Regions from separate parts of the Terrabacter sp. FW104-15G4B genome, predicted to be linked through region 3. Evidence: riboswitches for the same ligand, from Rfam matches in the RefSeq annotation. Region 3 holds a riboswitch; each other region holds the start of a gene.
The links. A riboswitch is a leader RNA that binds a small molecule or an ion and turns the genes downstream of it on or off. The one in region 3 is predicted to bind S-adenosylmethionine.
Positions count from the first base shown of each region.

Region 1 (3,247 bases), on a different contig from region 3:
ACTCGACGACGCGGTCGTTGGTCTCGCTGCGCGTCTTGTGCGGCGCACCCGGGGTCAGCATGGAGTGGTCGGGCAGGCGGTAGGTGATGTCCCCACCGAGGCTCAGCTGCTCCACGCGGGCCGGGAGCTCGGACATCGGCGGCGGGATGAGCTCGGCCTTGGGCCCCACCCTGCTGGTGTCGGGCGCCCCGAGCGTCTTGGGGTCGGTGGCGTCGATGACCTTCTCGCCGCCCTTCTCGCCGCCGGGGCGGGGAGCCAGCAGGCCGGGAGGCGTCGGGCGCTTCTCGCCGGGACGCGGCCTCGTGGAGCCCTCGTCCTCGAGGGCCTTCTGGGCGGCTTGGCGGAAGGCCTCGTCTCCGTCGCGGTCGGCCAGGTCGACCGGCTTGCGGCGGGCCCGCTTCACCGCGGCGGCCGGTGCGTCGTCGGTCTCGTCGGAGTCGTCGAACTCGTCGTCGTCGTGGTCGTGGTGGATGACGAGGGCGCGCAGCTGGTGCATCCGGGTCGGGATCATGCTGACCGGCGTGGCCGTGATCACGAGCAGGCCGAAGAGGCCCAGGAGGATGAGCAGGACGAGCGCGCCGTAGGTCGAGACGGCAGCCGCCAGCGGGCTGGAGGCGAGGAAGCCGATGATTCCGCCGGCGGCGCGCATGCCGTCGGCCCCGTCCGGAGGGTTCGGGATGCCGTCGGCCAAGTGCGAGAGCCCGCACGCGGCGAAGGTCAGGGCGATGGTGCCGACGACGATGCGGTTGGTGGCGGCCTCGTCCTGCGGCGCGCGCAGCATGCGCAGGCCCACGGCGAGCAACACCAGCGGCACGGCGTACGCGACGCGCCCGAAGGTGCCGGCGAAGACGGCGTGGACGATCTGTCCGAAGGTGCCGGAGACGCCCCACCACTCACGGGCCGCCACGACGACCGCGAGAGCGATCAGCGTGAAGCCGATGCCGTCCCTGCGGTGCTCGGGCTCGAGGTCGGCCGCGCTGTGGCCGACCCGGCGCACCGCTCCCCCAGCCAGGTGCGACACGCCCATCCAGGTGTTGCGGACCGCGCCCAGCGGGAAGGGCAGTCCCCCGCCCTTGGCCTTCGACGGCGTCTTGGGCGCCGGCTTCCGGGTGGCCGGCTTGCGCTGCGCGGGCCGCGTCGACCGGGCTGCCGGCGGGCGCGACGACGCGCCGCTCGAGCCGCCCTTGGCGCGCGTGGCCGCGGCGGTGCTCGATCGCTGGCTGCTGGAGGGTCGTGACGCCATGCTGGCACCGTACGCCAACGCCCCGCTGAACTCACGCGTCACACGCGCACCAGGACGGATCGCGCAGGCCGGTCGACGAGGCAGCGGCGCGGCGCCTCCCGCGGCCGTCTCAGATCGCGACACCCGAGTACCGAGAGGTGGACAGGGAACGACGCGCCGCTCTATCGTCCTTCGCAGGTCATGAGTGCCAGTGACAAGCCCCGGCTCGCTGGCCAGCAACCCTCCTCCGCGGTGGGGTGCTCCGGGTGACGACCAGGCCACCCTCGGTCCGTTCGTGAGATCGAGGTCGGCAAGCGCGGACCCGCACCGGGTGGGTCCCATGACCCCAGGAGCACTCCCATGTCGGTCCTCTCCTCGACCCGTCCCTCAGTCAATCCCGTCCACCCCTCTCACGGTGCCGCCTCCGGTTGTGGCGGCTCTCCGGCTCCGGCCGTGCGCACCCGCGCCCTGCACGTCGTGCCCGAGGCACGCGCGCTGCCCACCGTCGTCGGTGCGGGACTGCGCGTGCCGACGCTCCGCGGCGACACGGCATACGCCAACCTCGACCACGCGGCCTCGACGCCGGCACTCGAGACGGTGAAGGCTGCGGTGGACCGGGCGCTGGAGACCTACTCCTCGGTGCACCGCGGCGCCGGCTTCGCCTCGCGCCTGACCAGTGCGTGGTACGAGCAGGCCCGGGCCGAGGTTGCGGCGTTCGTCGGGGCCCGCGAGGGCGACTCGGTGATCTTCACCCGCACGACGACCGACTCGTGGGCGCTGCTGAGCAAGGCGCTGCCGAGCCGCACGACGGTCTTCGTCTTCGGCTCCGAGCACCACTCGACGCTGCTGCCGTGGGGGGGCTTCCGCACGGTCCGGTTGCCCGTCCCGCAGACCGTGGAGGACGCGCACGCACTGCTCGAGGAAGCCCTCGCCGACCACCCCTCGCGCCACCGCCTCGTCGTCGTCGCGGCCGCCTCCAACGTGACGGGAGAGGTGTGGCCGGTCGAGCGCTTCGCCGCGCTGGCGCACGCCCACGGCGCCCGCGTCGCCGTCGACGCCGCGCAGCTCTCGGCGCACCGCCGCATCGACCTCGCCGCGTGGGACGCCGACTACGTCGCCTTCTCGGGGCACAAGACGTACGCCCCCTACGGCGCCGGCGTGCTCGCCGGTCGCTCCGACTGGCTCGACGCCGGGAACCCCTACCTGCTCGGCGGCGGGGCCACCCGCTCGGTCACCGAGGACGGCACGACTTGGGCCACCGGACCCGCGCGCCACGAGGGGGGCAGCCCCAACGTGATCGGCGCGATCGCCCTCGCCGCGGCCTGCGCCACCATCAGCCGCCACCGGGAGGCCATCGAGGAGCACGAGGCGCGCCTGCTCGAGCGCCTGCGATCCGGCCTCGAGGACGTCGCCAGTGTCGAGGTGCTGTCGATCTTCGGTGACGACAGCGACCGCGTCGGGGTGGTCGCCTTCACCGTCGAGGGCTGGGACTCCGCGCTCGTGTCGCAGGTGCTCTCCGTCGAGCACGGCATCGGCGTGCGCGACGGCAAGTTCTGCGCCCACCTGCTCGTGGACGAGCTGCTCGAGGACCCGTGGGGCGAGCGGCCCACCACAGCCGTGCGCGCCAGCATCGGGCTCGGCAGCACCCTCCAGGGCGTCGAGCGCCTCGTCACCGCTGTCGCCGGGCTCGTGGAGCACGGCACCGAGGCGACGTGGACCCTGACCGAGGCCGGGTGGGCCGTCGAGGGTGCGGACCCGCGCGACGTGGAGGTCGAGCGTCCCTGGTGACGGCCCGGCGCGGGCGCGGGTGCGCCCACCGCCCTCAGCGCCCTCAGCGCCTCAAGGCGCTCAGCGCACCGGCAGGGCGTAGCTCGCCCAGACGGCGGCGTGGTCCGCACGGTTGTACGCGACTTGGCCTGCTGCCACGACCGTCAGCCCTCGGCTGAGCACGTGGTCCAGCTGCACGTAGGCCGGCAACGCGCGGCCTGAGAAGGGCCAGGTGCGCACCCACCCCTGCCCGTCGGC
Region 1 covers NZ_JBYTCI010000016.1:2,633-5,879, reverse strand. The annotation lists gene AC3WRT_RS13325 (FtsK/SpoIIIE family DNA translocase) at 1-1,243, opposite strand, end outside; SAM riboswitch class IV at 1,420-1,545, shown strand; gene AC3WRT_RS13320 (aminotransferase class V-fold PLP-dependent enzyme) at 1,676-3,010, shown strand; gene AC3WRT_RS13315 (endonuclease/exonuclease/phosphatase family protein) at 3,071-3,247, opposite strand, start outside.
Region 1: another riboswitch for S-adenosylmethionine. It lies ahead of AC3WRT_RS13320 (aminotransferase class V-fold PLP-dependent enzyme); the one in region 3 lies ahead of AC3WRT_RS12485 (bifunctional o-acetylhomoserine/o-acetylserine sulfhydrylase).

Region 2 (3,247 bases), on a different contig from region 3:
TTGGTGGCGACATAACCGACGACGATGGCCACTTTCCCGGACCTCCTTGGGACGGAAACAACCAGTGGTCGCACCGTACCCGATCCCGAGCCGTCCGGCGCATCGCTCCGCAGGGCCCGGAGGTCAGCGGTCCTGCGCCTCCAGAGCGTCGCGCAGAATGCGGCCGACCTGCTGCTCCTCGATGAGGAAGCCGTCGTGACCGAAGTCGGAGGTGATGTGCGCGCGAGTCGAGGAAGGCAGGGCCGCGTGCAGCTCGTCCGACAGCCGTGGGGGGTAGAGCCGGTCGGTGTCGACGGAGACGACCGTGCAGTCCGCGGTGACGCGGGAGAGCGCCGCCCGCAGCCCGCCGCGGTCGCGGCCGACGTCGTGGGAGTTCATCGCCTCGGTCAGCACGACGTAGGAGTTGGCGTCGAAGCGCCGCGACAGCTTCGACGCGTGGTGGTCGAGGTAGGACTCGACGGCGAAACGGCCGCGGTCGCCCGCCCGCAACGGGTCCTCGCTCCGCTGTGGCTGGCGCCCGAACCGCCCGTCGAGCTCGGCCTCCGTGCGGTAGGTGATGTGGGCGATCCGGCGCGCAAGGCCGAGACCGGTGTCGGGCCGCCGGTCGCTCGCGTAGTAGTCGCCCCCAGCGAAGTCAGGGTCGCTGCGGATCGCCAGCAGCTGCGGCTGGCACCAGGCGATCTGGTCGGCAGTGGCGTAGGCCGTCGAGGCGAGCACGATGCAACGGTCGACGTCGTCCGGGTGGGTCACGGCCCACTCGAGGGCTCGCATGCCGCCCATGGAGCCGCCGACGACGGCGGCCACTCGCCGGATGCCCAGCCGGTCGAGGAGCAGCCGCTCGGCAGCCACTTGGTCTCGCACCGTGACGTAGGGGAACCGGCTCCCCCACGGGCGGCCGTCCGGCGCCGTGCTGGAGGGACCTGTGCTGCCCTGGCACCCACCGAGCACGTTGGAGGCGATGACGAACCACTGGTCCGGGTCGACGGGAGCGCCGGCACCGATGAGTGAGTTCCACCAGCCCGGGGAGGCATGTCCCTCCCCTGCCTCGCCGACCACGTGGCTGTCGCCGGTCAGCGCGTGCTCCACGAGGATGACGTTGTCGCGAGCCTCGTTGAGCCGGCCCCAGGTCTCGTAGGCGATGCGGGCCCCCGGCAGGGTGCCACCGCGCTCGAGCTCGAGGTCACCGACGGCCGCGAACTGCCGGCGGCCGACGGGGCCACCTTCACGCCAGGCGCCGTCCGGTAGCACCTGCCGGGGAGGCTCGTGCCCCACACCCGGGTGGACGGCCGACGTCGTGTCGCCGTCGGCCCGGGCAGCGCCAGCGGTCGCGAGGCGCGCGGGACGGCGCGTGCCGTGCTTCCGATGGATGACAGTCATGGGGGTGCTCCTCCACACTCGCGCTTGCACACACCCGGGATCTGGGTGTGGCCGGGTCCTCACCCGGGGCACCCCACCGCGAAGGAGGGTTGCCGACCAGCGAGCCGGGGCTTGTCACTGGTGCTCATGACCTGCCCCAACCATACGCGAGGGCTCACAGAGAGCGGGTCCGGCGGTCCACGACATGGACGTCAGGCACACCGCGGCGGTCGCATCCCGACGTCGAGGGAGTCACGGACCACCCGGCCGAGCTGGGAGTCGGGATCGAGCTCGAGGGCGCGATCGGCCGCGACCCCGGCCCTGGCCCCGTCGCCACTCCACCATGCGACGGCGGCCACGACGGAGAGCAGGGGCGCCGCATGGTCGGCCGGGGTCAACCGGCACACCTGCTCAAGTCGCGAGAGCACCAGACGCGGCGTCGCCGCCTTCTCCCAGTCACTCCAGCGCTCACCGTCCCCAGCCGGCGTCGGAGAGATCGCCTGTCCCGGACCCCCACCGTGGTCGTCATCCGTGTCCTCGCGTGCGCCTCGGCCACCGATCCCGGAGGCGTCGCGGTCCAGCAGGTTGTACAGGGCACGCAGCTCCTCGACGTCGGCGTCCGGCAGTCGTGCCCCGACCTCGGTGCCGCTGAGGGGACTCTCGTCATCCGGCCTCTTAGGTCCGCTTCCGGCCCTGGACCGGCCCGCATCCTGTGCATGACCGTGCTGGTCCTGCTCGGTCCTGAGCCGCAGCCCGCGACCGAGCAGGAGCTCGAGCATGACGACGACCTCGTCCGCCACGTCAGCGGGATCGACCATCCCCGGGCACAACCACCCGAGGAGAGCGTCGCGCACCCGCAGGTCACGCAGGGGGCCGACCAGCGAGGGCAGCCAGTGCTCGATGCCGTAGCCCTCGACCTCTCCGTGGAGCACCCCTCCCCAGGCGACGAGGGCGTCGTTGACCAGGAACTGCCGCGCGCTGGGGTCACCGCCGTCGAGGACCCCGAGCTCCACCTTCGGCGCGCGGCCGAGCCTGCGGGGGCATCGGCGACCGGTCGGCTGGTCGTGCTCACCGGACACCGACCCCCCGGCCGCCTCGTACCGGCGCTGCCAGTCCGCGATCGCGGCGAGGGCGAGGTCGTGGCGCGGCCCGGACGGCGCCAGCGGCTCGACCACTCTCGCGAGCTCCTCGCGGTCGGCCAGCACCGCGTGCCCGAGCGCGACGTAGCTGGCGACCGCCGGCACATCAGCCTGCTCCGGCAGCAGCCGACCCTCCTCGGGACAGCAGTCACAGCCCACCGACCACCAACGCCCGTCACGCACGACGAGGCGCTCGCGGACCACCACCCGCTCGGACTCCGCTCCTGATGCGAGGGCCTCGATCAGCGCCAGCGACTCGTCGCGGTCGTCCTCGAAGCCGACGAGCGCCACCGAGGACGGGTCGCCCTGGAGCAGGGTCGGCAGGATGCCGGCCGCAGCCTCGACGGCGAGGTCTGCGTCGACGAGGTCCAGCCTCGCCACCAAGCCCAGGCGCCTGCCGTGGAAGCACACGACCACGACGCTGCGCGCCGGCTGAAAGCCCAGGTGGAAGGGGATGATGGTCAGCAGGTCGGCTGGCCCGGACAAGGAGATCTTCGGCATGTTCCGAGCCTCAGGGTCGGGGACGCCGGCCGGCAGACCCCAGCCCGCGCCTGTGGACCGCCGCTGCCCGTCGCGAAGGGGTGTGGACGACGAATGGCGACAACCGCGCCGCCCGGGATCACCCCACAGGCGGAGCGCCGGTCAGCGCTCCAGACGCTTGCGCACCGACTCCAGGACGTAGTCGGTCGCCGCCTGGCGCATGCCCTCTGGCAGCTTCACGCGGTCGGCGCGGCCGCCGCCCGTCCCGGCAC
Region 2 covers NZ_JBYTCI010000026.1:43,940-47,186, reverse strand. The annotation lists gene AC3WRT_RS16945 (universal stress protein) at 1-32, opposite strand, end outside; gene metX (homoserine O-acetyltransferase MetX) at 124-1,377, opposite strand; SAM riboswitch class IV at 1,393-1,509, opposite strand; gene AC3WRT_RS16935 (DUF4192 domain-containing protein) at 1,569-2,996, opposite strand; gene AC3WRT_RS16930 (YkvA family protein) at 3,138-3,247, opposite strand, start outside.
Region 2: another riboswitch for S-adenosylmethionine. It lies ahead of metX (homoserine O-acetyltransferase MetX); the one in region 3 lies ahead of AC3WRT_RS12485 (bifunctional o-acetylhomoserine/o-acetylserine sulfhydrylase).

Region 3 (3,247 bases):
CGGATCGGCATGGCTGCCATCGTGCCAGCCATGCCGATCCCCGTTCACCCGCTTTGTGCCTCGAGGTCAGGCCTTCGCGGCGGTGAAGCCCTGCTCGAGGTCGGCCAGGATGTCGTCGATGTGCTCGAGGCCGACCGACAGGCGGACGAGCCCCGGCGTCACGCCGGCGGCGAGCCGGTCCTCGTCCGGGCCCTGCGAGTGCGTCGTCGAGGCGGGGTGGATCACGAGCGAGCGCACGTCGCCGATGTTGGCGACGTGGCTGTGCAGCGAGAGCCCCTCGACGAACTTCTTGCCCGCCTCGAGGCCGCCCGCGATCTCGAACGACAGCACCGCACCGGCCCCACGGGGGGCGTACTTCTGCGCCGTCGCGTACGACGGGCTGCCCGGTAGGGAGGCCCACACGACCCGTTCGACCTGCGCGTGGTCCTGGAGGTAGGCGGCCACCTTCGCGGCGTTCTCGAGGTGCCGCTCGATGCGCAGCGACAGCGTCTCCAGGCCCTGCGCGACGAGGAAGGCGTTGAACGGCGCGGCCGAGGGCCCGAGGTCGCGCAGCAGCTGGACGCGCGCCTTGAGGATGTAGGCGAGGTTCGCCCCGAGCGGGCTGCCGACGCCGAGGTCTCGGGCGAACACCAGGCCGTGGTAGCTCTCCTCCGGCGTGTTGTAGTTCGGGAACTTCTCGGGGTCCCGGGCGTAGTCGAAGTTGCCCGAGTCGACGATCACGCCGGCGATCGAGGTGCCGTGGCCACCGAGGTACTTCGTCGCCGAGTGCACCACGACGTCCGCGCCCCACTCGATGGGCCGGATCACGTACGGCGTGGCGATCGTGTTGTCGACGACGAGCGGGACGCCGTGCTCGTGAGCCAGCGCCGCGACGGCCTCGATGTCGAGCACCTCGGCCTTGGGGTTGGCGATGGTCTCACCGAAGAACGCCTTGGTGTTCGGCCGGACCGCGGCTCGCCAGGACTCGACCGAGGTCGGGTCCTCGACGAAGCTGACCTCGATGCCGAGCTTGGGGAAGGTGAACTTCAGGAGGTTGACGGTGCCGCCGTAGAGGCTCGGAGAGGCGACGATGTGGTCGCCCGCCTCTGCGATGTTGAGCAGTGCGAGCGTCGTCGCGGACTGCCCGGAGGCGACGAGGAGCGCGCCGACCCCGCCCTCGAGCGCGGCGATGCGCTGCTCGACCACGTCGGTGGTCGGGTTCATCAAGCGGGTGTAGATGTTGCCGAACTCCTTGAGCCCGAAGAGGTTCGCGGCCTGCTCGGTGTCGCTGAAGACGCAGCTCGTCGTCTGGTAGATCGGCAGCGCGCGGGCTCCCGTCGCGCTGTCGGCGCTCTGTCCGGCGTGGATCTGCTTGGTCTCGAAGGACCAGTTGGGCTCGGTCATCGGTCGTCCTGCTTCTGGGTCGAGTCGGTGACCGCGACCTCCGCGGGGAAGGCCGGCTGCACCGACGGGTCGGTGCGGGAGAGTGACTCTCCGCGCTTGCCCGCGCGCCGGATGGCGCCGACGGGCCAGGTCTTCACCCGGGGCACCCCACCGCGGTTGGAGGGTTGCCGGCCAGCGAGCCGGGGCTTGTCGCTGGCGCTCATGACCTACCGGTGAGTGTACGTATGCCGTTCGGTGCCTCGGGAGCAGGTGTCCTCATCGTGGGACGCGCCTTCGCGCTCGGCTGTTTCGGGGTGTGCACGGGCTGCGCCGACGAGTCGACTGATCCGGTGGGCGAGCCCTTCCTGAGGCACGGCCACGGAGGGCGCCAAAGTGCCGTGGCCTCGATCACTAGGACGTCCTAGTAATCCGAACTGGCGAGTAGGATCACTGTTCGTGAGCACGAACCCCGACTTCGACCTGTTCCGGACCAGCGAGGACCACGAGGCCCTCAGGGAGGCCGTCCGAGCGGTCGCCGAGGACAAGATCGCCCCGTACGCCGCTGCCGTCGACGCCGAGGCGCGCTACCCGCAGGAGGCGCACGACGCGCTCGTCGCCTCGGACTTCTTCGCCCCCCACGTGCCCGAGGAGTACGACGGCGTCGGTGCCGACGCGCTCGCCACCTGCATCGTCATCGAGGAGGTCGCTCGCGTCGACGCTTCGGCCTCCCTGATCCCCGCCGTCAACAAGCTCGGCTCGCTCCCGCTCATCCTCGACGGCAGCGACGAGGTGAAGGGCCGCTACCTGCCGCCACTGGCCAAGGGTGAGACGACCTTCTCCTACGGGCTCTCCGAGCGCGAGGCGGGCTCTGACACCGCGTCCCTGAAATGCCGGGCACGTCAGGACGGCGACGGCTGGGTGCTCTCCGGGCAGAAGTCATGGATCACGAACGCCGGCGTCTCGGAGTACTACACCGTCCTCGCCGTCACCGACCCGGACGGTCCTCGCGGCGCCAACGTGACCGCCTTCGTCGTCGAGAAGTCCGACGAGGGCTTCACCTTCGGCGAGAAGGAGCGCAAGCTCGGCATCAAGGGCAGCCCCACCCGCGAGCTGCACTTCGACAACGTCCGTCTCCCCGGCGACCGAGTCGTCGGGCAGGTCGGCGACGGGCTCAAGATCGCTCTGCGCACCCTTGACCACACGCGGGTCACCATCGGTGCTCAGGCGGTGGGCATCGCCCAGGGCGCCCTCGACCAGGCCGTCGCCTACGTCAAGGAACGCAAGCAGTTCGGCCAGCGCATCGCCGACTTCCAGGGCATCCAGTTCATGCTCGCCGACATGGCGATGGAGCTCGAGGCAGCGCGCCAGATGGTCTACGTCGCGGCCGCCAAGTCCGAGCGCGGCGACAAGGACCTCACCTTCTTCGGGGCGGCGGCCAAGTGCTACGCCTCCGACGTCGCGATGAAGGTCACGACCGACGCGGTGCAGCTGCTGGGTGGCGCCGGCTACACGAGCGACTTCCCGCTCGAGCGGATGATGCGCGACGCCAAGATCACCCAGATCTACGAGGGCACCAACCAGGTCCAGCGCCTCGTCATGGCCCGTCAGCTCCTCAAGTAGGCTGGGCGCCGCTCGAAGGGGGACGTCGGGCCGCCCCAGCCCGACAGCCTGACGACGACAAGGACCTTGCAGTGGATCTGACCCGTGACGCCCGGCCGGCGGTCAGCGTCATCATGCCGATCCTCAACGAGGAGAGGCACCTGCGTGACGCTGTCGCGATGATCCTGGCGCAGGACTACCCCGGCCGGCTCGAGGTGGTCCTCGCCCTGGGTCCTTCGACCGACCGCACCGACGAGGTCGCGGGACAGGTTGCCGCCGCCGACCC
Region 3 covers NZ_JBYTCI010000014.1:42,018-45,264, forward strand. The annotation lists gene AC3WRT_RS12480 (LD-carboxypeptidase) at 1-32, opposite strand, end outside; gene AC3WRT_RS12485 (bifunctional o-acetylhomoserine/o-acetylserine sulfhydrylase) at 67-1,383, opposite strand; SAM riboswitch class IV at 1,471-1,590, opposite strand; gene AC3WRT_RS12490 (acyl-CoA dehydrogenase family protein) at 1,819-2,982, shown strand; gene AC3WRT_RS12495 (glycosyltransferase family 2 protein) at 3,096-3,247, shown strand, end outside.